Regions from separate parts of the Fictibacillus sp. B-59209 genome, predicted to be linked through region 1. Evidence: a T-box and tRNA genes for the amino acid it is inferred to sense, from the RefSeq annotation. Region 1 holds a T-box; the other holds one or more tRNA genes.
What was found. The T-box of region 1 lies ahead of P4361_RS02345 (tryptophan--tRNA ligase). A T-box ahead of a tRNA ligase gene usually reads a tRNA of that ligase, here a tRNA-Trp.
Positions count from the first base shown of each region.

Region 2: it has a tRNA-Trp gene. The T-box ahead of P4361_RS02345 (tryptophan--tRNA ligase) is inferred to sense a tRNA for this amino acid. The anticodon was not compared.

Region 1 is NZ_JARMMC010000005.1:1,003-15,542, reverse strand. It holds gene P4361_RS02360 (ring-cleaving dioxygenase) at 1-736, opposite strand, end outside; gene P4361_RS02355 (NAD(P)/FAD-dependent oxidoreductase) at 1,051-2,517, shown strand; gene P4361_RS02350 (SOS response-associated peptidase) at 2,665-3,324, shown strand; T-box leader at 3,375-3,617, shown strand; gene P4361_RS02345 (tryptophan--tRNA ligase) at 3,660-4,655, shown strand; gene P4361_RS02340 (DedA family protein) at 4,753-5,367, opposite strand; gene spoVB (stage V sporulation protein B) at 5,555-7,087, shown strand; gene P4361_RS02330 (DedA family protein) at 7,122-7,718, opposite strand; gene proC (pyrroline-5-carboxylate reductase) at 7,728-8,552, opposite strand; gene P4361_RS02320 (M42 family metallopeptidase) at 8,637-9,695, opposite strand; gene P4361_RS02315 (peroxiredoxin family protein) at 9,818-10,318, shown strand; gene trpE (anthranilate synthase component I) at 10,718-12,223, opposite strand; gene P4361_RS02305 (NADP-dependent oxidoreductase) at 12,455-13,393, shown strand; gene P4361_RS02300 (hypothetical protein) at 13,543-13,716, shown strand; gene P4361_RS02295 (GNAT family N-acetyltransferase) at 13,711-14,229, opposite strand; gene P4361_RS02290 (lipid II flippase Amj family protein) at 14,420-14,540, opposite strand, start outside.
Region 2 is NZ_JARMMC010000010.1:130-16,532, reverse strand. It holds gene P4361_RS07535 (FeoB-associated Cys-rich membrane protein) at 1-87, opposite strand, end outside; gene feoB (ferrous iron transport protein B) at 114-2,120, opposite strand; gene P4361_RS07525 (FeoA family protein) at 2,117-2,344, opposite strand; gene P4361_RS07520 (hypothetical protein) at 2,476-2,661, opposite strand; gene lepB (signal peptidase I) at 2,712-3,269, opposite strand; gene P4361_RS07510 (PrkA family serine protein kinase) at 3,462-5,357, opposite strand; gene trmL (tRNA (uridine(34)/cytosine(34)/5-carboxymethylaminomethyluridine(34)-2'-O)-methyltransferase TrmL) at 5,784-6,257, opposite strand; gene P4361_RS07500 (amidase domain-containing protein) at 6,332-7,219, opposite strand; gene P4361_RS07495 (methylated-DNA--[protein]-cysteine S-methyltransferase) at 7,300-7,839, opposite strand; gene queG (tRNA epoxyqueuosine(34) reductase QueG) at 7,903-9,048, opposite strand; gene P4361_RS07485 (B3/B4 domain-containing protein) at 9,133-9,795, shown strand; gene P4361_RS07480 (YhgE/Pip domain-containing protein) at 9,907-12,702, opposite strand; gene P4361_RS07475 (APC family permease) at 12,918-14,552, opposite strand; tRNA gene P4361_RS07470 (tRNA-Leu) at 14,900-14,984, opposite strand; tRNA gene P4361_RS07465 (tRNA-Leu) at 15,024-15,112, opposite strand; tRNA gene P4361_RS07460 (tRNA-Cys) at 15,130-15,204, opposite strand; tRNA gene P4361_RS07455 (tRNA-Gly) at 15,224-15,298, opposite strand; tRNA gene P4361_RS07450 (tRNA-Gln) at 15,304-15,378, opposite strand; tRNA gene P4361_RS07445 (tRNA-His) at 15,384-15,459, opposite strand; tRNA gene P4361_RS07440 (tRNA-Trp) at 15,464-15,537, opposite strand; tRNA gene P4361_RS07435 (tRNA-Tyr) at 15,567-15,650, opposite strand; tRNA gene P4361_RS07430 (tRNA-Thr) at 15,729-15,804, opposite strand; tRNA gene P4361_RS07425 (tRNA-Phe) at 15,813-15,888, opposite strand; tRNA gene P4361_RS07420 (tRNA-Asp) at 15,893-15,968, opposite strand; tRNA gene P4361_RS07415 (tRNA-Met) at 15,973-16,049, opposite strand; tRNA gene P4361_RS07410 (tRNA-Val) at 16,142-16,217, opposite strand; tRNA gene P4361_RS07405 (tRNA-Glu) at 16,241-16,315, opposite strand; tRNA gene P4361_RS07400 (tRNA-Ser) at 16,332-16,403, opposite strand, start outside.

The DNA.
Region 1 (14,540 bases):
GTGTTACTTCAAAACCGCTCTGCTGAACATGTGATCTCCAGCTTTCATGGTCCTCATTATCGGAAGCCCGCCATGCGATATGATGAACTGTACCGGCACCCATCGTTCCTCTTCCAACGGCTGACGTTTTAATGTCAATGATATTTCCCAGATCGGATGCAGCTCTAAACCTGATGAAATCATCGTCTTCACCTGCTTTTTCCAAGCCCATGACATCAGTCAGCAATCTCATCGTTTTTTGAGGAGCACCTGACAACAATACCGCACCGCCAAATCCTTTGATTGCAACCTCGGCAGATACCCCTCCAAATGACCATGTACTGTTTTTTCCTTCACTGCGGCTTACCAATTCAAGATGAAGTCCGTGGGGGTCATCAAAGGCTAAATACTGCTCGCCAAAGCGCTCTGTTTTTTCAAAAGCTACGTTAAATTTAGTTAGGCGCTCTTCCCAGAAGGTTAATGCTCCTTCAGGTACCACGAACGCCGTGACACCCACCTGTCCCGCTCCTGTTCTTCCACTATACGCGCCAGGCCAAGGAAAGAAAGTCATAATCGTCCCTGGCGAGCCTTCCTCGTCTCCAAAATAGAGATGGTACGTACCCGGGTCATCAAAGTTTACGGTTTTCTTTACGAGGCGCAGCCCCAGCACTCCAGCATAAAAATCAACGTTTTCCTGTGGATTCCCAACAATAGCTGTAATGTGGTGAATTCCACTTGTCCTTTTTTCCACAATCATATCTCCCTTCATATATACCCTGTTACTATTCCCTTTTATATTGAACAAACACTCCTACTTACTTATAGTAAGTATAATAACAAACGTAACTTACTTATGTCAAGCGCTTTAGACGTTATCAATTTTATGGTTTTTATAAGCTGAAAGCGGATAAAGAGGTTACTTATTCCATTTTATAACGTTAAATACGAACATTAAAATTAATTTTTAATTAAAGGTTCGTAAATTTTATTGTTTTTGTTTTCAGAATTTGATATAGTTACTAAGGTTGAGTGAAACAACACGCAGAAGCTTGAATTCGGGAGGTTCTTTTTATGAATAACAAATATGATGTCATTGTGGTTGGAGCTGGTCCGGCCGGAATATTTTCTTGCTATGAATTAACTCGCAAAATGCCGGAAGCCAACATTTTATTGATCGATAAAGGCCATGATATTTATTCAAGAAACTGCCCGATCCTGCAAAAGAAAATTCAAAAGTGCCCGCCTGCTGCCGGAAGAAAAGAATTTGCCGGCTGCCTTCCAGCCTGTTCGATTACGAATGGCTTTGGAGGAGCAGGAGCATACTCTGATGGAAAGTTTAATATTACAAGTGAGTTTGGCGGCTGGATGACTGATTACCTGCCGGATGAAACCGTGATTGATCTTATAAAATATGTAGACAGCATTAACCTTGAACATGGAGCGACAGAAACCATTACTGACCCGCTGACTGATGAAGTGAGAGATATCGAGAAGCGCGCGTATGCTGCTGGATTGAAGCTTCTCCGTGCACAGGTCCGCCACCTTGGAACGGAACAAAACCTTGCTATTCTGACCAGCATCTATGAATACTTAAAAGAAAAAATCGAAATGCGCTATAAAGCAGAAGTATTGGATCTTGTTACAGAAAAAGTGGATGGCATGCACAAAGCAACTGGCGTGGAATTAAAAGACGGAACGATCCTCTCTGCGGATAAAATCGTCATCGTTCCAGGCCGCGATGGCTCATCATGGCTAACCAAGATTCTGAAAAAACGCCGGCTGAAAATGGCAGCTAACCAAGTGGACATCGGTGTCCGTGTAGAAACATCAAACGTGGTGATGGAGGAAATCAACGAGCATTTATATGAAGGGAAATTTGTGTTCAACACGTCTGTCGGCACAAGAGTCCGAACGTTCTGCAGCAATCCGTCAGGACACGTAGTGGTCGAAAACCATTCAGGCATCATGCTGGCAAACGGGCATGCCTACAAAGACCCTGCTCTCGGAAGCCCGAATACCAACTTTGCTCTGCTTGTGTCCCATAAATTTGATGATCCATTTGATGAGCCAACGGAATATGCACATGAAGTATCGAGGCTTGCTAACCAGTTATCCTCTGGAGGCTTGGTCGTACAAAAGTACGGAGATATTAAGAAAGGCCGCCGTTCCACTGAAAAAAGGATCAAAGAAGGCTTTCTTAATCCAACAATGAAAGAGGCGGTTCCTGGTGACCTCGGTTTAGTTCTTCCTTATAACACGATGAAAAGCCTGATTGAAATGACAGAGGCACTGAATGAAGTAACCCCTGGTATTTCTTCAGAACATACATTATTTTATGGAGTAGAGGCCAAATTCTATTCTGCCCGGCCGAAGCTGAATGACCGTTTTGAATCAGAGATTTCCGGCCTCTATGTCGGCGGAGACGGCGCAGGGATTACGCGAGGACTTGCACAGGCGAGCGCGTGCGGAGTCTGGATCGCTCGTGACATCGCTGATAAATTGAACACAAAAGAAAAGGAACTGGCTGTCATCGGTTAATGCCAGACTGGAGGACCGTTATTTTTACGGTTCTCTTTTTTTATGGGGCTGTTTTCGTCTTTTAGGAAAGAGCCTTTATATAAATGTTTGAGAGTGAGCTGCCTTGCGTTACACTAGAAGTAGAATCTTTCAAAGGAGCTGTTTCGTATGTGTGGCAGATATTCTTTGTATGCGGATATGCATTTTATTCAGGAAGAGTTTGTTATCACGATTCCCAAAACCTTGCCTCAGCGCTTTAACATCGCTCCATCACAAAACGTGCTGGTTATTACCTCGGATGGAGGGACACGAAAAGCGGAAATGCACCGCTGGGGGCTGATTCCCTTTTGGGCGAAAGATCCCAAGATCGGCTACAAGATGATCAACGCCCGGGCCGAAACGGTAGATGAGAAGGCTTCATTTAGAGGTCCCTTGAAAAATAAGCGTTGTCTCGTGATAGCCGATGGCTTTTATGAATGGAAAAGAGAAGACAAACAAAAGCAGCCGTTTCATATCCGGCTGAAAAACCGTAAACCTTTTGCCTTTGCCGGCCTCTGGGATCAATGGGAACAAAATGGAGAAGTGATTACGTCCTGTACTCATATCACAACACGCCCGAATGCATTGATGAAAGACCTCCACGACCGCATGCCGGTCATCCTGACAAAAGAAGCAGAAGAAAGCTGGCTGGATCCTTCCATTCAGGATAACGAGTACTTAAAATCTCTCCTCACTCCATATGATAGTGAACAGATGGAGGCATTTGAAGTATCACCGGTTGTCAACTCACCGAGAAATGACGTGAAGGACTGCGTTGTACCTTTATAAAATTTTTAGCTTGATTTATCAATATCCATCATTTAACATTATGAAAACGATACATGGCTATGAAGAAGAAGAGTAGATGGCACGTACACTTCAGAGAGCTGGCGGTTGGTGAGAGCCAGTGTGGAAATGCGATTGAATGGGCTTCTGAGCCTCAAACCGAAACCGCTGGGAGTAGGCTTTGACGGAAGGTCTTGCCGTTAGAAGGAGACAGGTATTCGGTCTTTGGATACTGTTAAAGCGGACTGCTTAGAGCTGTTCATCAAGGTGGCACCACGGGGTTTCTCGTCCTTAATCAGGATGAGGAGCCCCTTTTTTATTGGACAGGAGGAGATTAAATGGAGAAAAAAATTGTACTGACTGGAATCAAGTCTACCGGAAGGCCGCACATCGGAAATTATATTGGAGCCATTAAACCAGCTCTCCAGCTGGCTGAAAACGATGCCTATTCACCTTATTACTTTATTGCAGACTACCACTCTTTAACAACGGTTCAACATGCAAAGCAATTCAAGGATTATGTATATGGCATTGCGGCAACCTGGCTTGCACTCGGTCTTGACCCCGAAAAATCAACCTTTTACCGCCAGGCAGATGTTCCAGAAATTTTGGAGCTCGCATGGATTCTCTCCTGCCTCACACCAAAAGGTTTGATGAACCGCGCCCACGCTTATAAAGGTTTGATTGAGGAAAACCGGCAGAATGGTCTCGAGCAGGATTCCGGTATCAATATGGGTGTGTTTACGTATCCCATCTTAATGGCCGCAGATATTTTATTGTTTCAATCGGATATTGTCCCTGTCGGCAAAGACCAGATTCAGCACGTGGAAATCGCCAGAGACATCGCCGGACATTTCAACCATATATATGGCGAGACATTCAAAATGCCTGAATACAAGGTTGACGAAGAAACTTCAGTCGTTCCGGGGCTTGATGGCAGGAAGATGAGTAAGAGCTATAACAATACGATTCCTCTTTTTAGTGAGGAGAAAGAGTTAGAGAAACTAATCAAACGGATTGAGACGGATTCTAGTTTACCTGAGGACCCAAAAGACCCAGCTCGTTCATCTTTGTTCTTAATCTATAAAGAATTTGCATCAGAAGCGCAGGTGAAGAGGATGCGTGAGAGATATGAGAATGGAGTTGGCTGGGGAGAGGTTAAAAAAGAATTGTTTCATGTTATGAACGCCTATTTGGAAACACCAAGGCAGCGTTATATAGAACTCATGAACAACCCGAGGAAAATGGATGTAATTCTCCTGCACGGAGCTGAAAAAGCTCGCCGGCGGGCGAGACCATTTCTTGAAGAGGTTAAGGAAAAGATAGGTTGCTGAGTGACGGCTTCCGCCCATTATTTGGTTCAGCCGCCCGGTTCCTCTCTCAAAAAAAGGCCGCCTCAAAGGCGGCTTTTTCCTATTCTTACACTCTTTCTCATGAAACGTCATATCGTTGTGATTTTCTTCCCTTTGTTTTCAAAGAATAGACAGCCACAGCAATTGCAATGATAAAAACGGCCAGACCGAGAAGGCTCGCCTTATGAACAAATGCGGTAACAAGGTACCATTTTGCACCTACCGTTCTGCCGATCATGATGAACAGAAAACTCCAGATAAATGCACCGGTATACGCATAAAAGGCGAATACACGATACGGAAGCGAGGACATCCCTGCAAAATAGGCTGTGAGATGCCGGATTCCTGGAATAAAGTATCCAAACATGATTAATGGTTTTCCGAAACGCTGAAAGTAAGTTTGTGAGGTGTGTATTTTATGTGTTGATAAGTGAAATTTCGGTCCATATCTAAGCAATAAGGGTAAACCAAAGCTCTTTCCGAGCCAATAGTTGATCGTAATCCCGGTCGCTGATCCTGCAAAAGCAGCGAGCAGTGTCAAAGCAAAAGAAACTCCACCCGTGTAAACGATATAACCGGCAAAGGTCAGCAGAAACTCATCCGGCACTGGAAGACCGATCACACCAAGCGCAAGAAGGAAATACAATGCAAAATACCCGTAATGATGAAAAAGATTTTGTAAAAAGATCTCCATACAACACCAACTAGTTTAGGATAGTATCTCTATTTTACCGAAAATATACAATTTTGTATCGTTTTTTTACAATTCTTTTATTTTCCAATCCAAAAGACTCCTTTTTTCGACATTATAAATCTCTCTTCTTTTTCACTTCATATGTCATATACATGTTAAGGAGATGAATTGGACAAAGGGTGAAATCATGGGAAAATTTCTAAAAGGAACACTTATTTTATCTTTGGCAATGCTCTACACAAAAGTCGTGGAATTCGTAGTCAGCGTCCTTCTCGCAAGATCATTGGGCAGTGAAGGTATGGGATTTTACATGATGGCACTGCCGGTGATCGGACTGCTGATCACGATTGCCGCTCTTGAATTTCCAACCGCCCTCTCAAAGGTTTTGGCCGAAGAGGAAGTACATCAGAATGACAAACAGAGGCTCCAGATCGTTAAGGTATCGTTTTACGTCATCATGGGATTAAGCCTGCTCCTTGTGCTGATCAGTGCAGCCGTTACGCTGTTGCTTCTAAAATGGGAGACTATTGATACTCGGCTCGGGTATCCTTTGCTTGCTCTAATCCCGATCGTGCCGGTTATAGGAACGACCTCTATTCTGAAAGGCTACTTCAGCGGACTTCAAAAAATGAAGCCCATAGCAATCGCTCAGCTTTTAGAAAAAACGGCGCAGCTGAGTTTTATTTTTTACGTCCTGCAATATATGAAAGGTTTGCCCTTAGAATATAGAGTTGTTGCTGCTGTATTGGGAATTGGGGCCGGTGAGCTTGTCTCACTGTTTTTCTTTTCAACGTCGTTTTTACTAGGGCAGCGAAACTTAAAAGATGTTTCGAAATCAGATTTCACACCTGTTCCGCGAAGAAGCATCTTAAAAAAGCTGTTTCAAGTAAGCCTTCCTACGACTGGAGTCCGCATCCTGAACGCCCTTACTGCTGCAGTGAATCCGATTTTGATCACGCAAAGTTTAATGTTCGCCGGAATTACAGCATCAATCGCCACTAAACAGTATGGCATGCTTACGGCGTTTGCGATGACAATCGGCTACTTTCCGGGATTTATCGGATATTCACTGTATGTTTCACTCGTTCCTTCCATTTCCGAAGCACGCTCCAAACAGGATGAAGCAGGGCTGCATCAGCGGATCCACCAGGCTTTTCATATTACCTTTCTTTATGGCATTCCGTGCTCGATCGTGATGTATTTTTTTGCAGACGAACTTACCGTGCTTTTCTATCATTCTCCACAAGCCGGCCAGTTTTTGATGCTCCTCTCACCCTTTATTCTGTTTCATTATTTGCTTGCACCGCTTCAGGCCATCCTATTTGGCCTGGGAAGAGCAAGAGATGTGTTCTCGCAAACCATATGGGTTAATATCCTGTCTATCCTGCTCATTCTTTCCCTTGCTTCACAAACGTCGTTTGGCATCCATGGGGTCATTATTGCAGTGAACTTTAGCGGGGTTTTACTTTCCTTCCTCCATTACCACACCATCGTGGAAGAGGTGAAGTTCAAGCCTAAGCTCGCAGAATACTTTACGTTCATTGCATCAGGAGTTGCAACCATCTGTCTGTGCGAACTAATGCATACCACCCACTATGAAAACCACCTGTCGATCACCCTTCTGCTGATCGTCGTGTTCTCCTTTTATTATGGAACGCTATTCCTGCTGCGGATGCTGCAAAATGGCATCGGCCGCCTTTGGATGAAACCTCAAAAATAAAAAGGACCTGATGAGCTCCCATCAGGTCCTTTTTTTACGCACGTTTCATTTTAACTTTATAGATAAGCCAAATAAGCAGCACTGCCGCTACAGCCGTGAGAATAGCGTAGAATCCCAGGTTGTGAAAGTACTGCTCAACAACACTCCACTTTCTGCCCAACTCCTTTCCGAGCATGATAAACGTGAAGCTCCAGACTAATCCACCTGAATAGGCATACAGCGCAAACCTTTTAAATTTCATGGCTGAAATACCCGCGATATAAGCAGTAATATGGCGGATTCCCGGAATAAAATAACCGATGATAATCATCAGGTTGCCATACTTTTGAAAGTACCATTGTGTTTTTTCTATTTTTTCTTCCGTAATTCCAATTTTAGGGCCAAACGTTTTCAGAAATGGCAGACCAAGTTTATAGCCTAGAAAATAACTGACGGAGATTCCGGACATCGCTCCCAAAAAGGCAGACAACAAGGTCAATGCAAACCCTGTTTTTCCTTCGTAGACTAGATAGCCTGTAAAGGTGAGTAAAATTTCATCCGGAACCGGCAGACCAATTAAACCAAAGGCAAGAGCAAGAAAGATACCGACATATTCATAGTGAATAATAAAATCCAAAATTGTTTTACTCATAGATTACCCCTATACGGTTTTGATGTCTGTCACTGCCTTGCCTAGCTCAGCTGCACGTTCGTTGGTCGCTTGAACCGCCTTTTGGATCAGCTGTCCAAAATCAGCTTCTTTTAAGATCTCCAGCCCGGCCGCTGTTGCCCCGCCTGGTGTAGTGACCGCTTCCCTAAGGTCAATCGGTGACAAACCGCTTTTTAACATGACCGCAGAACCATAGATCATCTGTGAAACGAGCTTCCGTGCCTGGCCTTCTGATATCCCATAACTTGAAGCAGCATTAATGAGAGCAGAAGCAAATTCATAAAGAAAGGCTGGAGCGCTCCCAGTAACAGCAGTAAGTTTATGTATCTGCTCTTCAGTGCATTTTTCGGAGGAGCCGATACTGTCCAACAAAATTTTCAGCTGCTGTTCTTGGTTAGCATCCAAGGTTTCAGCATGTGTATAAATGGACATGGATTCTCCCGCCTCTGAAGCCGTATTAGGCATCACCCAGGCTACCGGTGTGCGAGCAGGAAGGTTATCCTCCAGTTTTTTGAGTCCGACTCCAGCCGCTACGGAAATGACAAGCTGGCCATCGATAGCGGTTGAAAGTTTTTCCAAGACAGCATCATGGGCGTCAGGAGGAACGGCAAGAACAATGACAGAACTTTCACGCACATGATGAATCCAGTCTGTTGTCGTCTCCACAGCATATAACGAAAATAGCTGCTGAAGCCTTTCCGTGTTCCCCTGATTTCCTGCGATGATCGATATATTATGGTCTTTAGAAGACTGAAGTCCTTTAATCATTGACTCTGCCATGCGGCCTGCGCCAATAAACAGAAATGTTGTACTCATTTGTTGATCTCCTTTTAAACAAGTGATTTCAAAAGCAAAAGGCGTTCAAAAAGAACACCTTTTCTCTATTGTAGCTTATTTTGTTTAAAAATCTATCAGGGACTCCATTTTCTTCTGATCGACCGTTTTAACGACTGCCGCCAATAGTTTAACTGTGTTTTCCAGATCGCTCTTGCTGACCATGGAAACATGGCTGTGGATATAACGCGATGCGACACCGATGACAAGTGAAGGAATACCTTTTTTAAACAAATGGAACCTGCCGGCATCCGTTCCTCCGCCGAGCATGACATCCACCTGGTAAGGGATGTTATGTTTCTCGGCGATCTCGATCACCATGTTTCGCAGTGGAACGTGAGGCACCATAGAAGAGTCAAGGAATGTTATGAGCGGACCAGCTCCGAGCTTGGCTTTGTTTGAGTTGTCACCCGGTCCATCTTGCGCGATCCCAACATCCATTGCAATCGCAAGATCAGGCTCCATGGCATAAGGTGCGGTTGCTGCTCCCCTTAAGCCGACTTCTTCCTGAACTGTAGCTCCACAGTAAATGGTGTTCGGGTGGTCACTGTCTTTGAGTTGCTTCAACACCTCCAGCGCAAGATAGCAGCCCGCACGATTATCCAATGCTTTTGCCAGGATTGTATCGTTATCTGGCAAAAGTTCAAACGGACAGATCGGCATGATCGGATCTCCAACCTTGATTCCCCATTCTTTCACCTGATCTTTATCGTTTGCCCCAATATCGATAAACATTTCACGCATCGGATAGACTTTTTTCCGTTCTTCCAGAGTCAAAATATGCGGAGGCTTTGACCCTACCACACCTGTGAACGTTTTCTTGTCTGTAATCACGTGAACTCGCTGGGAAAGGATAACTTGATCCCACCAGCCGCCGAGCGGAACGAACCGCAAATAGCCATCCTTCGTAATTTCGCTAATCATGAAAGCTACTTCATCCATGTGGCCGGCAAGCATGATTTTAGGTCCATCGGCTGACCCTTTTTTCTCGCCAAAAATGCTTCCCATGTGATCATAAACAAGCGGTGCACCGGACTTTTCGATCTCACGCTTCATAATTTTTCGTATCTCGTTTTCAAAGCCTGGAGCACCATTGGTTTCTGTCAGTTCTTTTAAAAGATCCAAATCAATCACCATCCTATATCTATAGAATGGTAAAAATGCCCTTGTTTTATTACAAAGCATTCAAGGTTTTATTTATAGACGATTAAGGAATACTTAAATAATAAAAAAAGGAGGACAACATTTTGCCAAAATTCCAATTGGGCGATCAGGCCCCTGACTTTACAGCAGTAACAGCAGAAGGAGAATCCTTTCATTTTTATGACCATTTAAAAACGGATGACCGCTTTCACTTGCTTGTATTTTTCCGCGGAGAATGGTGCCCGGTATGCAACGAACAGCTCCAGGATCTTGAGAAGCATAAAGAAACGTTCCGTGAGCTGAATACTCACATTCTTGCCATTTCTACTGACGAAACCGCCAACCTGGCAAAAATGAAGCAAAGCAGGACACTCTCTTTCCCCGTTCTGAGTGACAAGGATCAGGAAGTAATTAAAGCTTACGGCGTCTATTACCATGATGATACCTATTATGATGATCATGGCTCACATGGAGAACCGGCTGTCTTTCTCGTTGATCCGCAAAAAAGAATTCTTTATCTAAGCGTTCAGACCGGCCCTTTCGGAAGGCCTTCCGCTGAAGATCTTCGAAAAACCATTAAGTACATTCAGAAAACATTGCGTTAAAAAAAGAGCCTCCAAGGTTCTTTTTTTTATTACACATGGAGTTCAAAAAACTCGATAAAAAAAAAGAACCCCCAGGGCTCTTTTTTTAGGTTGTTTTCGTAACCTTTGTTGCTTTTAGGAGTGGTTGATTTCCGTTTCAGGAGGCTCGCTTTCCGCGTGTCTCACCCGTCCCGTTAATCTAATTTTGTAAAGACCTATATTGAGGTCATTCATATTGTGCACCCCTACTGATTCTTGAAAGAAACCCTCAAATTTTTTTCTCCTTTAGTAGGGATGTGATCGCTGGCGATGATAAGAGCTGGCTGGTTGTGAAACAAATGAACCGCCTGAAAAGCAGATGGGATAAGCTTGCTTATACCCTTCTGCTTTTCAAACGGCGGTTCAATCACACCCATTTTTTCACACATGAAGTTCCATCGCTTCAGCCACTTGAATGGCTTTCAGCAAGGCTTTCGCTTTATTGAAGGTCTCTTCGTATTCGTTCTCCGGAACAGAATCAGCGACGATGCCTGCCCCTGCTTGAATATAAGCTTTTTGATTTTTAAACAGAATCGTACGGATCGTAATGCAGGAGTCCATATTCCCTGAAAATGATAAATATCCGATGGCCCCTGCATACGTTCCTCGAGCTTGCGTCTCAAGTTCTGATATGATCTGCATGGCTCTGATTTTCGGAGCTCCGGACAGCGTTCCGGCTGGAAGGCAAGAGATCAGAGCGTCAAAGAAGTCTTTATCGTCTCTCAGCGTTCCAGTTACGTCCGATACGATATGCATGACATGAGAGTATCTCTCAATCTCCATAAATGAGGACACTTCCACACTGCCATACTCTGAAACCCTGCCGATATCGTTCCTTCCTAAATCGACAAGCATGATATGTTCTGCCACTTCTTTTTCATCAGCCAATAATTCCTCTGCTAATAGCTGGTCTTCCTCCATGTCTTTTCCCCGGGGACGAGTCCCGGCAATCGGCCGGGTTCTTACCTGCTGTCCTTCTACTTTGACAAGCAATTCTGGTGATGAACCAACGATGGTCTCATCCGGCATCTTCAAGAGATACATGTAAGCGGATGGGTTTACGATCCGCAGAACCCGGTAGACGGTCAGCGGGTCCGCTTTTGCTTCACTTTCAAAGCACTGTGAAAGCACGACTTGAAAAATATCACCGGCAGTAATATATTCTTTAGCCTGCTCTACCATCCTGCAAAACTCTTCTTTTGTCAGATTAGATTGTACGCCGCTTATATCAGCTTCCTGCTGAGGAAGGTAGCGAAAGGCTGGAACAGGGTGGTTCACATTCTTTTCAAGCTGTGCCAGCGTATCATGTATGGACTGTTCAGCTTTTTTGTAGGCTTCTTCTATTTGTTGCTCCGTATGGTTCTTCGGAACATGAAGGTTGCAGACGATTTGTATGGATTGTTTTAAATGATCAAAGACAATCAGTTCATCTACGAATAAAAATTTCATATCATCGGTATTGATGACATCTTTGCTGTGAGGTGGAATGTTTTCAAAATATTGCAGGATATCATAGCCGAAATAACCGACTGCACCGCCTGTAAATTGAGGCAGATTGTTATGCGCGGGACTTTTGAATTGGTTGAGGAGAGACTTTAAAATATCAATTGGATGCCCTGTAAAGGTTTCAACCCGGCCTTTTTTCTTTATGGTTGTATTACCCTTCTTGCACGAGATTACCATAAAGGGATTTTTTCCGATATACGAATACCGGGCCCATTGCTGGCCGCCTTCTACACTCTCAAGCAAGAAAGAATAATCTTCCTTATAATACGTTTGATACAGTTCAATGACTGTATGAACATCTGCGAATAACTCAATGCTTACAGGAACTAAATTATAGCTTCCTGCCAGTTGTTTTACTTCTTCCAATGATGGTTGAATCATGGCTATCATCCCTTCTTTACGAGAGACGAAGATTAGCAACCATAACCGCTAATCTCAGCTCGGCTCTGCTCTGTTCTTTTGTTCCCACTCAACTCTTCTCAACTAACCTCACGATTAAAAATCACTATATAATGCAATAGGAAAACTGTCAACCGTTACTTTCCGGATTCAACCTCATTTCAACAGGGAAAGCTACCTATGATGAGATTACTATAGTAGAGGTGAAAAGGAATGAAAGCAGTTGTTATTAATGAATATGGAGGAAGAGATCAGCTTGTGGAGAAAAAAGTGAACGATCCAAAGCCTGGTCCGAAAGATGTCCTCATTGAGATCCATGCCACTTCCGTTAACCCGGTGGACTGGAAAATTCGCGAGGGGTACTTGAGAGACAATCTTTCCTTCACTTTTCCAATAATACTTGGATGGGATGCAGCGGGAGTAGTGAAAGAGGCCGGCTCTTCTGTGACCAAGTTCAAGCCGGGAGACGAAGTATTTACACGGCCGGCAACAGAACGGGACGGCACCTATGCTGAACTGCTTGCTGCTGATGAAGAATTGGTCGCCTTCAAGCCAAAAAACCTGACGTATGAAGAAGCAGCCTCTATTCCCCTCGTTGGCCTTACAGCATGGCAATGCCTGGTGGAGTTTGCAAACATCCAGGAAGAACAAAGGGTCCTTATTCACGCAGGCGGAGGAGGAGTCGGCAGTTTTGCTATTCAGCTTGCTAAAGCAAAAGGAGCTTATGTCCTATCAACAGGCAGTAAGGATTCAGAGGAGATTATCAAAGAATCTGGTGCAGATGAGTTTATTGACTATAAAGTAAAAGATTTTTCCGAAGCGATTGAACCCGTAGACATCGTGTTTGATACAATCGGCGGGGAAGTGCAGCATAACAGCTATAAAGTGATCAAGCCGGGTGGAATTCTCGTTTCCATTGTCAGCCCACCGGTACAGAAGGAGGCTACCAATCATTCTGTCAAAGCTGGGTTTGTCTTTTTGGATCCTGACGGAGACCAGCTTGCTGAGATCGGAAAGTTGATTGAGGAAGGGAAAATTAAACCTTTTGTGGGAGAAACCTTTCCTCTAACCCAAGAGGGTGTAAGAAAAGCTCACGAATTAAGCGAATCTCATCATGCCAAAGGGAAAATCATTATTCAAGTGAAATCCTAGTCTTCAGCAGAAATGAGGCCTGTAACGAAGGATATATCATCCATCGTTACAGGCCATTTTCAATGTAAGAAAACCTAACATAACTATAGAAATCCTTTCCACCATCATGATAAGGTTAACTTACATTTTCTTTTCATAAGGAGGAAATTATGATTCTTTCCCATCAGTTAACACCAGAAGAAAAAGAAAAGGTTAAGCAGTTAAAAAGTAAAATAAACCGCACGGATTGTCCAGAAGAAAAATCCGCCTATGAAAATCAGCTCATTAAGCTCATGGAAAGAATCTTCATACGCCATAAACTTCAGCGTAGAAATGAATTATAACTGAAGCAGTTTCACGAGATCGAACCCGAAAGCCTCCTCCGTCAACTGCTGTTCTCCAATCTGTATTAATTCTTCCCCAAGCTTTATACCGCCAAGCTTTTCATACGCTGCTTTGCATGGATTATCTTTCAAAACCCAAACAAGCATCGTACGATAGCCGGAATCGTATTGTTTTTGAGCAAAATGCCGGATTAGACTGCTGCCGATCGTTCTTCTCTGATACTCCTGCAAGAGATAGATGGCATACAGTTCAGATTCATAAGGAAAGCGGCCTGAGCGATTGGGACCGCCGGAACAAAAGCCAATAATCTCCTGATTAATAGATACTACATATAAAAAACTTTTCTCCAGTGGCTTTTGAATGATGCCCATCCACAAATCCTGCCTGTCCTTTGCCTTCATCTGCTCCAAGTATTCATCGTTAACAATTCCCTTATAAGTCGTTCTCCAGCTTTCAACCTGCACGAAAGCTATTCCCTTTTCATCTCCCGGAATGGCTTTTCTTATCTCCAATCGAATCACTTCCTCCCTAAAAAGATGTGATATTTCGTTTCAGCTTTTCCGATCTAGTTTCAGCTTTTCCGATCTAGCTTCAACGCCTAAAGACTCTGCCACTTCGATCTTTGCCAGAAAACAAAAAGCGTTTTATGGCAACGCCCTCCAGTGCCTGTCGTCTTTAAACAGGCGTTTCAGCTTTTCTGTATTATTGATAAAAACTGGCGATGATTTTTGCTGCTGGCAGGAAGAGGAGCTGCCCGAGCAAGGTTCCGATCAGCTTAGTCGTGATCAGCAAGATAACGAGCGCTTTCACATCGCCGTAGGGC
Region 2 (16,403 bases), on a different contig from region 1:
TCCTTGTTTGCTCTTTTTTACAAATCGGAAAATGGTGAAGCCTGCATATCCAAAAATAAGTAAGCCGAGCAAAATATTAAGCAGCATTCATTATCCCTACTTTCCGTTAAAACTTAAAAGCCGAGCAGCTTTCCGCCCTGGTAGATCACCAATGAAACCAGGTAAGCGATGATAAGGGCGTAGATAATCGAAAACCATGTCCATTTAGTTGATCCGGTTTCCTTTTTGATTACGGCAACCGTTGCAAGACAAGGGACGTACAGCAGTAAAAATGCCATGAAGCTATAAGCCGCCAATGGAGTGAAGTGGTGCGCCATCACGCCCTGCAGTGTGTGAAGATCAGGTGCCACATAAATAATATTCATCGTGGATACGACAACTTCTTTGGCGAGGAATCCTGTCAGTAAAGCAGCTCCCGCCTGCCAGCTGCCAAATCCAATAGGTTCAAACAGTGGAGCGAGCACTCCGCCGATCATGGCCAGGAAGCTCTTATTCATTTCAACGTCAAAACCGGACGGACCTGCATAACTCAGGAACCAGATCACGACCGATCCTCCAAAGATAAAGGTTCCGGCTTTCCTAACAAACCCCTTCCCTTTTTCCCATGTATTCCTCATGAGCGTACGCCATTGTGGAATGCGGTAAGGAGGAAGCTCGATCACGAACATCGAACTCTCTTCCTTAAGTATGGTTGAAGAGAAAAGCTTGGCCAGAGTCAGTGCAATCAGAATTCCCAATAGGTAAAGAGAGAGCACTATAAGCGCTTGATTTTGTGTAAAGAACGCTCCCACAAACAGGCTGTAAACAGACAGCCGTGCGGAACAGGACATCAACGGCGTTAATATAATGGTTAAGAGGCGTTCCTTTGGCTGCTCAATCGTTCTCGCTGCCATAATTCCTGGAACGTTGCATCCAAAACCGATAATCATGGGGATAAACGCTTTCCCGTTCAACCCGATGCTCTCTAACGTCTTATCCATAACCATGGCAATCCTCGCCATGTATCCTGAATCTTCAATGAAAGAGATCAGGAAGAAAAGGATCATGATCTGGGGTACAAATACAAGAACTCCTCCCACTCCAGCCACGATGCCATCCAGAATCACTGCCTGGATAAATGAAGAAGCACCGGCTGCTTGCAGGATGGATTTCAATGTATCTGTTAAAGGACCCGTCAGGAATCCATCGAGCATATCAGAAATTGGGCTCCCAAGCCAATCAAATGTGAGTTTGAAAATGAAGTACATGAAAAAAATAAAAATAGGAATACCTAAAAATTTGTTCGTTACGATGTTATCAATGCGATCGGATAATGTATATTTTACGTCTTTCCCTTTTATTAAGGAGACGTCCACAATATCCTGGATGTAGGCGGCTCGGACAGCTCGTATAAAATACAGCAATGATTTAGCTTTTTCTTCGCTTTGAATACGTTGTTCTGTCTCTGCGAGCAACGTCTGGAGCTCTTCCTCTGCAATGTACGATTGAAGCAATGTGCGCACGACATCATTTCCTTCAAAGAACTGAAGAGCAAGCCATCGCTTAGGCGGCAAGCCGTCAATGTCAGGAATTTTAGCCGCTAATTGATCCATTGCTTTTTCAAGTATACTGCCATAGGAAATATATAAAGGCTGATTCACTTGCTGCTCATTGGTCAACAGCCCCGCCAGCTCTTTGCAGCCAGAACCTGTTCTGGCGACGATTGGAAGAACAGGGCTATTCAGCTTTTCAGACAGCTTTTTTTCATCTATTGAGATCCCGCGGCCTTTAGCAACGTCCACCATGTTAAGGCCAATGACTACGGGCTTGCCATATTCGAGAAGCTGAATCGTTAAGTATAAGTTACGTTCAAGCTGTGAAGCATCAACGATATTTAAAACCATGGAAAATTGTTCTTCAATCAGGAAACGGGTTGCAACCCCTTCATCTTTTGAAAGCGGGTTAAGTGAATAGATTCCGGGCAGATCAATCAAGTGCCCTTTTTTATTGTTCAGCATTCCGACTTTCTTTTCTACGGTTACACCTGACCAGTTTCCTACATATTCGTAAGAATTCGTTAGGATGTTAAACAAAGATGTCTTTCCGGTATTCGGGTTACCGGCTAGTGCGATTTCAATCATGAATGGCAGACCTGAATCATTTTTGCTTCACTTCTGCGGATCCCAACCCATTGTCCGCCTGCTTCAACAGCAAAAGGCCCTCCAAACGGAAGAATTCTTTTGATGATGATTTCAGTTCCTTCCATGATTCCCAAATCAAGCAGTCTTCTGCGTACCAATGTATTCACAAGCTCTGTATTTATGATTTTTGCTTTTCCGCCAGCTCTAATATCCGTTAAAACCATATTTTAGCACCCCTGAGAGAATGATAATTATTATCAATGTATATTCTCATTATATGAGATTCATTCTCAATAGTAAACAGGCAATTTTCATTCTAATCAAAAAACCTGCTTCGGTTACCCGAAACAGGTTTTTACTGGTTATTCTTCTTTTTATTGTTATGTTCATACTGCGCAGGGTCAGGCGTTTTTCCGCGTTTCTCTACATCCTCATTCGTGGACATTTTCTCCATTACCTTTCCATGTTCCTTCATTTCTTTAAAGTTTGGAGTCATGGAGCTGTTTTTTGGTTTTTCTGTATAATCCTGTTCTCTCGACATATACCATCACCTCTTACGTGCACTATTCCCTTATTCCAATCTCAATAAACTTACTTGATAACTTCAAGCTCTTTTACAGGCCAATAGCGCAGGTTTACTTCACCCACTATTTTTTTCATATCGATCAGCCCGATATGGCGGCTGTCAATGCTGTGCAGCCGATTATCTCCCATAACAAAGACTTTTCCTTTTGGAATGACCTTTTGGCCGGTTACTTCTTCCAATGTAAAATCACCTGTCAGATTCCCGCTTGTAATATGCTTCTTGTAATCATCTAAATAGGGCTCATCAATTTGTTTGCCATTGATATAAAGGTGATCATTTTGATAGGCAATCCGCTCACCCGGCATGCCAATCACCCGTTTAATATAGTCCTCTTTCGCATTCGCATGAAACACAATCAAATCAAACCGTTTAGGCTCACCAAGATTGTAGCCTAATTTATTTACAATCAGCCTGTTTCCATTTTGAATGGTCGGCATCATGGATTCTCCATAAACTACGTACTGTTCAAATAAAAATTTCTTTATCAGCAACGCTAGTATAAGTGCTATTCCAATGGCTTTGATCCAATCCCATAATTGGCTGCTATCCTCCCTGGAACTCATCCTTTCACTTCCTTTTTGTTAGCGTTTAGTATCAATTTACCACTATAGTTTATCATAATACAAGGTATTCTCTTTCTAAGTCCCCTTTATTCTTTTATAATCCACATATTTTTTTGCCTTGGGTCATACTTCTGGGCAAGACTTTATAAAAAAAACGCATCCTATGAAATCATAGGGATGCGTTTTTAATAACTAGCGGTTTAAAAGGCTTCCTACATACCTTAGGAGTTCGTTCGCTGATGTCGTATTGTACCCATGGTCTTCGACGAGGCGGGCTATGACTTCATTTACCTTTTTGAGCTGTGTTTCATCAGGTGTCTTTGAAGAAGTCGTAATTTTAACAACATCTTTCAAATCTGCAAACAGCTTCTTCTGGATTGCTTCTCTTAAGCGTTCGTGGGAATTATAATCAAATTTCTTTCCTTTTCTCGCATAAGCGGAAATTCGGATTAAAATTTCTTCCCGGAATGCTTTCTTCGCATTTTCAGAGATTCCAATCTGTTCTTCAATAGACCGCATCAGCTTTTCGTCCGGGCTCATCTCTTCACCAGTCAGCGGGTCTCTCAGTTTATTTTTATTGCAATAAGCTTCCACATTGTCGAGGTAATTATCCATCAGTGTTTTTGCAGATTCTTCATAAGAATAAACAAAGGCTTTCTGAACTTCTTTCTTCGCAATCTCATCATATTCCTTTCGTGCCAGGGAGATAAAATTAATAAAGCGCTCTTTATCCTCTTTCGTAATCGAAGCATGGTGGTCCAGTCCATCCTTCATAGAGCGGAGAACATCGAGTGCGTTGATCGATGGAATGTCTTTGCGGATGATGGCAGAAGAGATCCTGTTAATGACGTAACGAGGATCGATTCCGCTCATTCCCTCATCCGAAAACTCCTTCTGCAGCTCTTCCAGATCGATATGGTTGTAGCCTTCCACGATCTCGCCGTCATACAGCCTCATTTTCTTGATCAGGTCCATACCCTGCTTCTTTGAGTCCTTCAAACGGGTTAGTATTGAGAAAATCGCTGCAACTCTCAAGGCATGAGGAGCAATGTGGACATGGGACATATCACTGTCTTTGATCATCTTTCCATAGATGCGTTCTTCTTCAGAAACCCTTAGGTTGTACGGAACTCCCATAACGATAATCCTGGAATGTAAAGCTTCATTTTTCTTATTGGCGATAAATGACCGGTATTCCGATTCATTCGTATGAGCGACAATCAATTCATCCGCAGAGATCAGCGCAAATCGTCCCGCTTTAAAGTTGCCTTCCTGAGTAAGAGATAATAAATGCCAGAGGAACTTTTCATCACACTTCAGCATTTCCTGAAACTCCATCATCCCCCGGTTCGCCTTATTCAGCTCTCCATCAAAGCGGTACGCACGGGGATCTGATTCTGATCCGAACTCTGCGATCGTTGAAAAATCAATACTTCCTGTTAAATCAGCAATATCCTGTGATTTTGGATCGGATGGGCTGAATGTTCCAATCCCTGTCCTTTTATCTTCGGAAAAAAAGATTCGTTCAACCATCACATCTTCAATGCAATTATCATACTCTTTTTCAAGCCTCATCGTGTTTAAAGGGGACAGGCTGCCTTCGATCCTGATGCCATAATCTTCAAAAAAATCCTCACGCAGATGATGAGGAATCAAATGCAATGGATCCTCATGCATCGGGCAGCCTTTGATGGCAAATACCGCTCCTCCATCTGTTTTCGAATATTTCTCCAGACCTCGTTTCAGCATGGTAACAATCGTGGATTTCCCTCCGGAAACAGGCCCCATCAGTAAAAGTATCCTTTTTCGAACATCCAACCGTTTAGCTGCAGGATGGAAATACTCCTCTACTAGCCTTTCGATTGAATCCTCTAGCCCAAAAATCTGGTTGGTGAAAAAGTTATACCTTTTGGCTCCATTCACTTCCTCTATTCCTGCATCTTTAATCATATTATAGACTCGGGAATGAGCGGACTGAGCGACATAAGGGCGTTCCTTTAAAATCTCAAGGTATTCTCCGAAGGTACCTTCCCAGGCAAGACGCCTCTCCTCTTCACGGTGCAATTGGATTTTACTTAAAATATCCATGTGTACCCCCTTGCGTAGTGTTTGCATCCTTCGTTTGTTAATCTACTTTATGCGAGGATGTCCCCAATCATTCAAGTTGTTTTTTGTTTTTCCGATAGAAAAACTTTGTTGTAGCAGTACCAAAAATGATAGTGGTTTTAGTATTGTTATGTGTCATGACGATGGATTAGTCTTGATATTTTTCAAGCTAGTTTTTTACACCAGTTTTACGTTGTGCGGATACAGCGGTTTCGATATAATAAAGAAAGGATATGGAAAATTGCACCCAAAGGAGGAGATCGCATGAGTTTCATCCTTATACTAGGAGTTATGCTCGCGTTCTTAACCGCCATTTTCACTGCGGGATACAATGACAATCCCGGAGCAAAATAAGCTGTACATATAAAAAAACGCCCCAATATGGGACGTTTTTTTATTTTTTTTGCGCTAATCCAATGTTGGAAACTCCTGCTGTCTCAATGCTTCATAAATTAAAATCGCTGCGGTATTGGACAGGTTCAGTGAGCGAATATTCTCGTTCATCGGCAGTCTGAAACAGCGTTCCTCATTTGCCTTAAGCAGCTCTTGCGGCAATCCGGTCGTCTCACGGCCGAACACAAAAAAGTGATCGCGTGATGACTCGCTGTAATTCATATCGCAGTAGCGCTGTTTTCCGAATTTGGTAATATAGTAATACAATCCTTCTGGAAAACACTCGAACAGTTCCTCCAGAGAATCATAATAATGAACATCAACGTGTTCCCAGTAATCCAGTCCTGCCCTCTTCAACTGTTTATCATCCGTTGAAAATCCAAGCGGACGGATCAGATGCAGAGATGTTCCTGTTCCCGCACATGTACGGGCAATATTTCCGGTATTGGCCGGAATCAGGGGCTGATAAAGAACGACATGTAAACCCAAAACTCTCACCTCGAATGCTTATTCCTCCATTATTATAGCACTTTTATCGGAATATAGCCTTGAGGCACACGTTTTTACACAATATGAAAAAACTTATATTTGATTTGCGGGGTATAGGCGGTGGAATCCTCGTACTTCCAAAACCTCATCCGGCTGTCTGTTGAATGTGCATTGACCAGCGGCTCTCCAGAAGAATCCTTGGCTACCACAATCGTTGTATGCTGCCAATGCCCGTCACCATCAAAATCATAGCAGATGACGTCACCTGGTATGAGCTGGCTCGCTGAAGACACCTCCCTCGCCTGCAGCTGTGATTTGGAGCCGCTCAAATACCATCTCATGGCGTTAGCTACCGTCCAGCTGTAGCTCCAGTCATGATGTTTAAACCACCATCCCTTTGAACGGGTGCCATGATGGACCATAGGAATGCCCCCGCCAGCATGAAGACACTGTGAGATATAGTTTGTACAATCGACATCAAAGGATTTGAAGGAAGGGTTATACGTATTCCACCATCTTTCCGCATACCTTACTGCCGCCAGCCGGTCATACGGCTGCTTTCGAAGGACGGGAGACTCAGTCTCTCTTTCGATCTTTACTTTTTCTTTATGCTGCCCTTCAGGATTTAACACTTTATCACTGATCAGCTGATCTTCTTTAAAGACCGCTCTCCTCTCCTGGGTCCATTCTTCTACATAAAAATCATAACCATGCCTGATCAGGTTACTGAAGTGAAGAATGTAATCCACCTGACGAAGATCATCAAAGTTGGAATGCCTAAGAACCTGTGCTTCTACATTATTGTTAACAAGGACGGCATTTCTCTCATGCAATGCCTGTTTTTTGCGGGCAAAACTCTCCCTTTCTTCCAATGGCAAATAAACACTATCAGTCCACTTTTCGTTGACCATCCAATCGGTCAGCCGCTGAATATAGAACTTCAGATGCTCCAGCCAGTACATAGGCCACCCCCGTGTTGCAATATTAACGTACTATCAGCATATGAAACAGAGCCAAAAAAAAAGAACCGTTTAAAAACGGTTCATGAGGTCTTTGGTATAATGTTTTGAATTTCAATGTTTAAAAGAAGTTCTTTTTTATCCAATCCGCCGCCATAGCCTACAAGCGCACCATTGCTTCCAACTACCCGGTGGCATGGAATAACGATGGGGACTGGGTTTTTATTGTTTGCGCTGCCTACAGCTCTCACTGCTTTCGGGGCGCCTATTCCCTGTGCGATATCCTTATAGGAGCATGTAGCGCCATAAGGAATTCCCTTCAGTTGCTCCCAAACTTTAATTTGAAAAGGAGTGCCATACAGGTCTAATGGAATAGAAAACTCCTGCAGTGTACCGCTGAAGTAGCTCTCAAGCTGCTCAACAATCTTCTGCAGCTGTCCTGGTGAATGAATCAGTTCCCCCTTAAGGTAGTTCTTCGACATCCAGGATTGAAGGGATGGTAAATTTTCTTCAAGGCTCCCAAAGTCAATCCGGCAAACACCATTTTCGGTTGCAATAATAGTCAGGAGGCCAATCGGGCTTTTCATTTCCTCATATGAGAATAATGTTTTTATATTACACATAAAAATCCCTTCTTTTATTTTCTTAATGATTTCTATACTAACGGACATGTTCCTGTGATGCGATTAGTAAATTCCGTGATTTTCAAGCAAATTCAGCCCTTTATCGATTTCTGCAGCCACATTTCCGTCTTTTTCTCGTTCTTTTGCCGCATTAAGATGATTTCTTGCGTTCACTGCCCCTATTTTCCCTAGAGCCCAGGCCGCTGTTCCCCTAATTACTGGTCTAGGGTCTTCATTCATCAGCTGGACGAGTTCATCTGCAGCTGATTCATCTTTAAAATGAGCAAGAGCAAGAATAGCATTTCGCTGGATCGGTTTTTTCCCTCTCCATGAGCCGGAGACATGGCCGAACTTTTCCTTGAACTCCCGGTTGCTCATATGAAGGATCGGCTTTAATAAAGGCTTCGCTATCTCAGGATCCGGTTCCATCTCCTGATGAAGATGGAAATCCTTCCCCTTATTTTTCGGACATACCGTCTGGCAGGTATCACAGCCATATAAACGGTTTCCTATTTTTTCACGGTATTGGTCAGGAAGAAAATCCTTCGTTTGTGTTAAGAAAGCAATACATTTATTGGAGTCCAGCTGTCCTCCCTGTACAAGGGCTCCAGTTGGGCATGCATCGATACAAATCGTGCAATCTCCGCATTGATCGGTAATCGGTGTATCGGGAGGAAGGTATACGGTAGTCAGCAATTCGCCTAGATACACATAAGAGCCGAATTCCGGTGTGATGGTGGAACAATTCTTTGCACTCCATCCAATTCCCGCACGCTCTGCAGCAGCACGATCGGACAATTCCCCGGTATCGACCATTGACATCACCTCTGCCTCCGGAACCTTTTCTGCAATAAAGGCCTCTAACAGCCGGAGCTTCCCACGCAAGATGTGGTGATAATCCACTCCCCAGGATGCCCTGCAGAAAATCCCTCTGCGTGCACCTTTTACACTTCGGGGAGCATCTTTCATTTTTGAAGGATAAGCTAGAGCGATGGATATAATGGTATGTGCACCTTCCATCAAAAGCTGAGGGTTCGTTCTCTTTTCAATGTCTTCTTCTTCAAACCCTGATTGATAACCGAGCTCCTGCTGCTGGATAAGCCTTTCCTTCAATTCAGTAAAAACATCTGAAGAAGCAAATCCAATTTTGTCGATACCAATTGATTTACTATATGCAATAAGCTCTTCTTTAAACTGGGCGCCTGTCATAACTGTACCTCCTTTCTCCATAAAAGGATTTCTTCATCTATGGTAAACTATCTATAAAATACATTGATAAGCCAAGGTGATCTGATGATAAAACTAGCAGAGGATATTAAAAAGCTTGTCCCTTCCTTTAAACTGGGAACAATACTATATCATGATATCGTGATTGGAGAATCACCGCAAATGCTAAAGGGCAGATTCCAATTATTTCTTGAATCGCTGAAATTGGATGCTGAGCAGCTCAGTGTATCTGACAACCCCGGGGTTCAGGAATGGAGAAAAACCTTCAAGGCGCTTTCCATGGATCCCTCCAGATACAGACCTTCTGCAGAAGCCCTGCTTCGAAGAGTTTATAGCGGAAAGGACATAGGTTTGGTCAATTCAGCGGTAGACGTTAATAATTTCTTTTCTCTTCAATATGGTGTACCTATCGGGATTTATAATGCAGCAGCGTTAAGCGGTGAGGTTGAAGTAAGGCTTGGCAGTCCTGAGGATCAATACGAGGGATTAAACGGCCGTTTAATGAACATGGAGGGCAAACTGCTATCCTCTGATGCCAACGGCCCGTTTGGCAGTCCAATCGTTGACTCCAAGCGCACAATGACTTCCCCTGATGTGACAAGTGCGCTCCAGATCGTTTACTTGCGCCCTTCCATGTCAACAGAAGAAAGTGCCAAGCTACTGGCTGCGATTGAAAAAATGTTTATCCAGATTCATGGCGGTTCTGCAGAATCTTTTATCGTTCAATAAAAAAAGCGCAGTACTTCATTTAAAACGAAGTACTGCGCTAAAACCTACAACTGCCTTGATTCAATATAGTCCCAAACTTCAAATAATATGACAACCTGTTATATTATTTTTTTATGCTCTCAGTCCTGCTGTGTCATCTTGTGACTTATAACTTCCGCTGCTTATAAGCATGACTGCAAACGCCAGAAGAGCAAATACTGCAAGATAGATAAACAGGACACTTGCATTAAATAAGGCGGTTCCTGGAGCATCCAGAGATAGAACAGACTTAAATCCTGCAATGCTGTACCTAAACGGCAGGAACTCACTTAAAGTCCGCATATTGGCAGGGAGCATGTCAATTGGAAGATTCGCTCCTGTAATGGAAAGCTGGAGCACAACAAATGCCAGTCCAAGAAACCGTCCAATCACTCCGAGTGCAGCAAAGAAGCTGACAATTGCAGAAAATACGATACTAACAAAAATAGCGAATAGAACAAATCCTGCCGGGTTCTCAACGTTTACTGCCAAGACCATAACAACAATGGAAAGCAGCAAAGCTTGAGCAATAGCCAGAACGGATAAATTCATAAACTTTGCACCGAACCAGGCAGCTGCTGATACGTCTTCCGGTCTTTTGAAATTCATGAACATGGACATGATCAAAATTCCGGCAAACAATGCAAGAGTTAATACATAAGGAGCTGTTGAATCACGATAATGCGGATATTTGAACACCTTATCGCTCTTTAATTTCACTGGTGAAGCAAACATGTTGAAATTCTTCTGATCAGGGGTTTTCAGGCTGCTTGTTTTAGCTGCTCCATCTTTCAATCCCGAAGCCAGTTCAGCTGAACCATCATTCAGTTTTTGGGCACCATCATTTAACCGGGTGACACCTGAAGTTAAATCTCCCCATCCTTTTTCCACTGTTGCATTTCCATCACTAACCTGCATCGTTCCTGAATGGATTTTATTTGCACCTGATGTGAGGTCTTTCCACCCTTTATCAACATCCGCGTTTCCATCGCTGACCTGTCCAGACCCGGCATATAGTTTACTTGTACCGTCAGTCAGCTTATGCCATCCTTTATTGACATCGGCATTCCCATCTCTCACCTGGACTTGTCCATCATGGATTTGGGTTGTGGCACCTTTTAGGTCCTTCCATCCTTTATTCACTGAAGCATTTCCGTCTGATATTTGGCCTGCGCCTGCATCTAGCTTCGTAACACCATCCGTCATCGTCCCCCAGCCCTTATTGACGGTTGCGTTGCCGGCTGCAATCTGTGATGTGCCTGCATGAAGGTCACCGACTTTAGTTACCATGGTATTCCAGCCATCTTTAATTTGCTGAGTTCCATTTTTTAATGCTGGCACCTTCTCGTTGAGCAGTCCTACACCATTATCAATAGTTCTTTGGCCTTGAACCAGTTGCTTTATCCCATCTGCAACTGATAAATTACTTGGTACATCATGTTCAGTTAGTGTTGCAGCAATGCCATTTGCACCCTGTTGTAGTTTTTCTAACTTTATCTTATTTTCCGGTTTATTGGCGGCATCAGATAAAGCTTTACCTGTTCCTACGATTTTTTGCAATTTAGGATCATTTTGCAATTCAGGGTGTTCTTTTAAAAATGCCTGTAGATCAGAGGATAATTGCTGCAAGCCCCCTCCTAATGCTTGTGATTGAGCGGTAACATCACCAATGCCAGCTGCAACCTGCTGACTTATAGGCAATACCTTTTCTTTAAGAGCACCTTGTGTCTGTTCTAAACCTTTTAACAGGTCAGATGTTCCTTTTTTAAGGTCAGGTATCTTTTGATTTAGCAAATCTGCACCAGCTGCCAAATCCGCAACACCTTGCTGTTTTTCCTTGAGATTGTCTAGCAGCAATCCTGTCCCCTCATTCGCGGCTTGTGATCCTGCCGCTAAAGCAGCTATGTTTTTTGAGCCGCCTTTTAATGAAGTTAAAAGTTCATCTGTTCCATTTTTAAGAGTCTGTGAGCCGTCAGCAAGACGTTTGATATCTCCCTGCTTAGCAGTCAATGACTGCAGCATTTGTCCTGTGCCTTTTTCCAAATCACTCGTTCCGTCCGCTAGCTTTTTAATATCACCCTGCTTGCTTGTCAAGGATTGAAGCATTTGTCCAAGGCCATTGTTGACCTGCGCCGAGCCATTGGCTAATTTGGTAATATCATTCTGCTTTCCAGACAGGGATTGAAACATCTGCCCTGTTCCTTTTTCAAGTTCTTTCGCTCCTGCAGCAAGTCTGGATATATCGCCTGAGTTATTTGTAAGCGATTCCAAAAGTGTGCCGGTTCCTTTCTGTAAATCAGATGTGCCTCCATTTAGCTTTGAAGAACCATCTGCAGCCGTCTGAAACCCGTCAGACACATCTTTCAGGCTGACAAACATATTGTTCACGTATTTCTCCGTAATCCGGTCTGCCAGCTTTTCCCGGATCTGTGCTGTCGCGCTCTTTGTAACCTGTGCAGCCATAAAGTTTAAACCTTCATTCTGCACATACTTCAATTCCGGTTTTTGAGGATCGGTTGAGAGAACGGTCGTTACCTTCTTAGAGAAATCTTTGGGGATTTCAATGACCATGTAATACTTCAAACTCTTCAACCCGCTTTTCGCCTCATCGGAATCAACAAATTTCCAGCCGAGGTCTTTTCCTTTTTCCAGATCAGCGACTAAATCCTTTCCTGCATTAATCGTCTCCCCATCTGATTCGGCTCCCTGATCGTTGTTAACGACCGCTACCGGCAGGTTTGACAGGTTGTCATATGGCCCCCACCTAGGAGACAAGAGTATCCCGCCGTACACAACAGGTACGAGCAAGGCAATAATGACTGATAACAGCAGCCCTTTTTTCGCTGCCATTCCCGCCATTTCTGCCTTGAACAAACTAAAGACCTTCATCCGCTACTCCCCCATGCTTTAGAATAAAATACAGGTGAAGATGAATGACCATTCACCTATAAGCCTATGTATTCTAATAAATGACAAAAAAATCCTTTCTTTTTATATTGAAAATTAAAAATATTTTTAATTTTCCTGGCAATCGGATAACTCGATGTATTAAAAAGCATAAAAAAAGAAGTGCACCATTTATGCACTTCTTTTTACCGTAATAGTTAACCTGCTTCTTCCCCAGATTCGTTCCCGCGTTTCGTCATTTCTTTAACTCTAACTTGCTCATTCAGTTTAGCTGCTTCGTCTAAATACTCGGTTTGAATCCCGCTTTTTACAGCCCAATAATAAAACACAAGGGCTAAGCATGCAATGAGAACCATATCCCAGCCAAATGGAATGATGTTGGCTCCTCCAAATTTTTCACTTCCCAGGTAGGAGATAAACATCATGCAGATTAAGTAAACAACCATCCAGAGTCCTGCCAGGAAATTCGTTTTGAAACCTTTCCATTTCTTTCTCGCCTGATAATAAAAGTAAATTGGAAGGCCAATCAAAATAAAGAATAGCACCTGTCCAGTCAGCGGCCATCTTGCCCAATACAGCGTTAAAGAGGCAAAGACGAACCCGCATGGTGCGATGATGCTTAGTGCTTTAACACGTAATGGACGATATAGATTCCTGCCTGTCCGTCTTAATGTCATGACGGTAACTGGGCCGGTGATATAAGAGATAAGGGTTGCTACTGAAATTACTTCTGCTAGTACCCCCCAGCCTCTAAAGACAAACAGAAACAGAAAACATACAGCAAGGTTTAAATACATAGCAGGACGAGGCACACGGTAAAAAGGATGAACCTTTCCAAACACTTCTGGTAAATAACCGTTCTTTTCCATTCCGTAGATCATTCTCGCTGTGGTGGCGGTATACGTAGTTCCTGTGCCGGAAGGAGAAATGAATGCATCACAATAAAGTAAAATGACAAGCCAGTTAATGCCCAGTGCAATGGCCAAATCGGCAAATGGCGAATTGAAATTTAAATGATGCCAGCCTTTAGCAATCGTGGCAGGACTGACAGCCCCGATAAAGGCCACTTGCAATAAAATGTAGATAACGGTTGCGATCAGAACAGACCCTACAACTGAAAATGGAATAGTGCGGCCGGGATTCCTTGCCTCACCCGCCATATTAATGGGGCTTTGGAAACCGTTGAACGCGAATACAATCCCTGAAGTAGCTACGGCAGTTAGTACACTTGCCCATCCATAAGGAGCAACACTGTGCCCGGATGTAAAGTTCTCCCCATGAAATCCTACGAAAAGAAGCGCTCCAACCGTGAGTCCAGGAATAACAATTTTAAAAATTGTTATCAGGTTATTTGCTTTGGCAAACAGGCTGACTGCCCAATAGTTCAAAAAAAAGTAAATCAGCATCAATACTGAAGCGATAACCAATCCTTTCCCGGTAAGGGTGCCTTCCGTCACTAACGTGTGCGTCCACCTTGCCCATTTCCACGGCCATGAACTCATATATTGCACAGAGGCGATTGCTTCAACAGGAATAACAGAAACAATGGCAATCCAATTGGACCAGGCTGCAAGAAATCCTACAAACGATCCATGAGAATACTGTGTGTATTTCACCATACCTCCGGCTTCAGGAAACATGGCGCCTAATTCAATATAAGAAAGCGCTATAAATAAAATAACGATCATGCCGATGATCCAGGAAAAAACAGCGGCTGGACCGGCGATTTGTGCAGCTCTCCATGCCCCAAATAACCAGCCGGATCCAATGATCGATCCGAGCCCGACCATGGTCAGGGCAAAAGTTCCCATCTTTCGTTGCAAATCACTCATTCATGAAACTCCCTTCCAAAACTGTCTGTTTAAAGATAATATTCCTTTGTCGTTACTGTGAATCCCATAGAGGAATACTGAATATGATTACCGACAGCCTTCTATCTACAAATTTCGCCTTTTTTTTACATTTGTTTAGGGTAGAGCACATAATTGGCAAAGTGTTCATTCTTTCGTGAACAATTTGAGAGTGGAATAGTATTAGGCGCCAAATGCACGTATATTAGTATGCGATAATGTAATGGAGAAAAAACGTATATCTCTGCGTACTGAAAAGTATAAAGAAAAAAAAACGTTCCTTGCACTGTGCAAGGAACGTCTATATTTAACGTTATTATGTTATGTAATGGTACCGGTGGTCGGGGTCGAACCGACACTCCCAAGGGAACACGATTTTGAGTCGTGCGCGTCTGCCAATTCCGCCACACCGGCATGCAATTAATCATTAGGCAGTTAAGTTATAAAATATTATGGTGCCGAGGGCCGGACTCGAACCGGCACGATAGTCACCTACCGCAGGATTTTAAGTCCTGTGTGTCTGCCAATTCCACCACCCCGGCGCTGGGGAATTATGTAGTGGAGGCGGCAACCGGATTCGAACCGGTGGATAAGGGTTTTGCAGACCCTGGCCTTACCACTTGGCTATGCCGCCAGAAACAAACAAGATAATATGGAGCGGAAGACGGGATTCGAACCCGCGACCCCAACCTTGGCAAGGTTGTATTCTACCACTGAACTACTTCCGCATTGATGGCTGGGCTAGCAGGATTCGAACCTACGAGTGACGGAGTCAAAGTCCGTTGCCTTACCACTTGGCTATAGCCCATCATATGGGGCGACTGATGGGAATTGAACCCACGAATGCCGGAATCACAATCCGGTGCGTTAACCACTTCGCCACAATCGCCACATGGCAGGGGCAGTAGGAATTGAACCCACACCAAAGGTTTTGGAGACCTTCGTTCTACCTTTAAACTATGCCCCTAAATTGTTAATGTGCAACTAAAATTTAGATGGTGGAGGGGGACGGATTCGAACCGCCGAACCCAAAGGAGCGGATTTACAGTCCGCCGCGTTTAGCCACTTCGCTACCCCTCCATGAGAGACAAATCCTATTTTAATACAAATTCATCTATTCTTCAAGAAGAAATTTCTTACAGTTCTTGAAAAGAAAAGTGGTGCCGGCTAGAGGACTTGAACCCCCAACCTACTGATTACAAGTCAGTTGCTCTACCAATTGAGCTAAACCGGCAAAAAAAATGGTGGCTCGAGACGGAATCGAACCGCCGACACGAGGATTTTCAGTCCTCTGCTCTACCGACTGAGCTATCGAGCCAAAATGGCGGACCCGACCGGGGTCGAACCGGCGATCTCCTGCGTGACAGGCAGGCATGTTAACCACTACACCACGAGTCCATTTTGGTTGCGGGGACAGGATTTGAACCTGCGACCTTTGGGTTATGAGCCCAACGAGCTACCAGACTGCTCCACCCCGCGATAATATTAAGCTTACGGACGATATGTCCGAGTTAATGACTGTCTCTTCCTCTACAAGCAAATTCTTGAATGTAGAAAAAGTTAAGTATTAATGGTGGAGGATGACGGGTTCGAACCGCCGACCCCCTGCTTGTAAGGCAGGTGCTCTCCCAGCTGAGCTAATCCTCCGAAAAAGTTATATGTATAAAAAATGGTGACCCGTACGGGATTCGAACCCGTGTTACCGCCGTGAAAGGGCGGTGTCTTAACCGCTTGACCAACGGGCCATTCGTTGAAAAGTTATGGCGGAGAGCAAGGGATTTGAACCCTTGATACGGCGGTAACCGTATACACGATTTCCAATCGTGCTCCTTC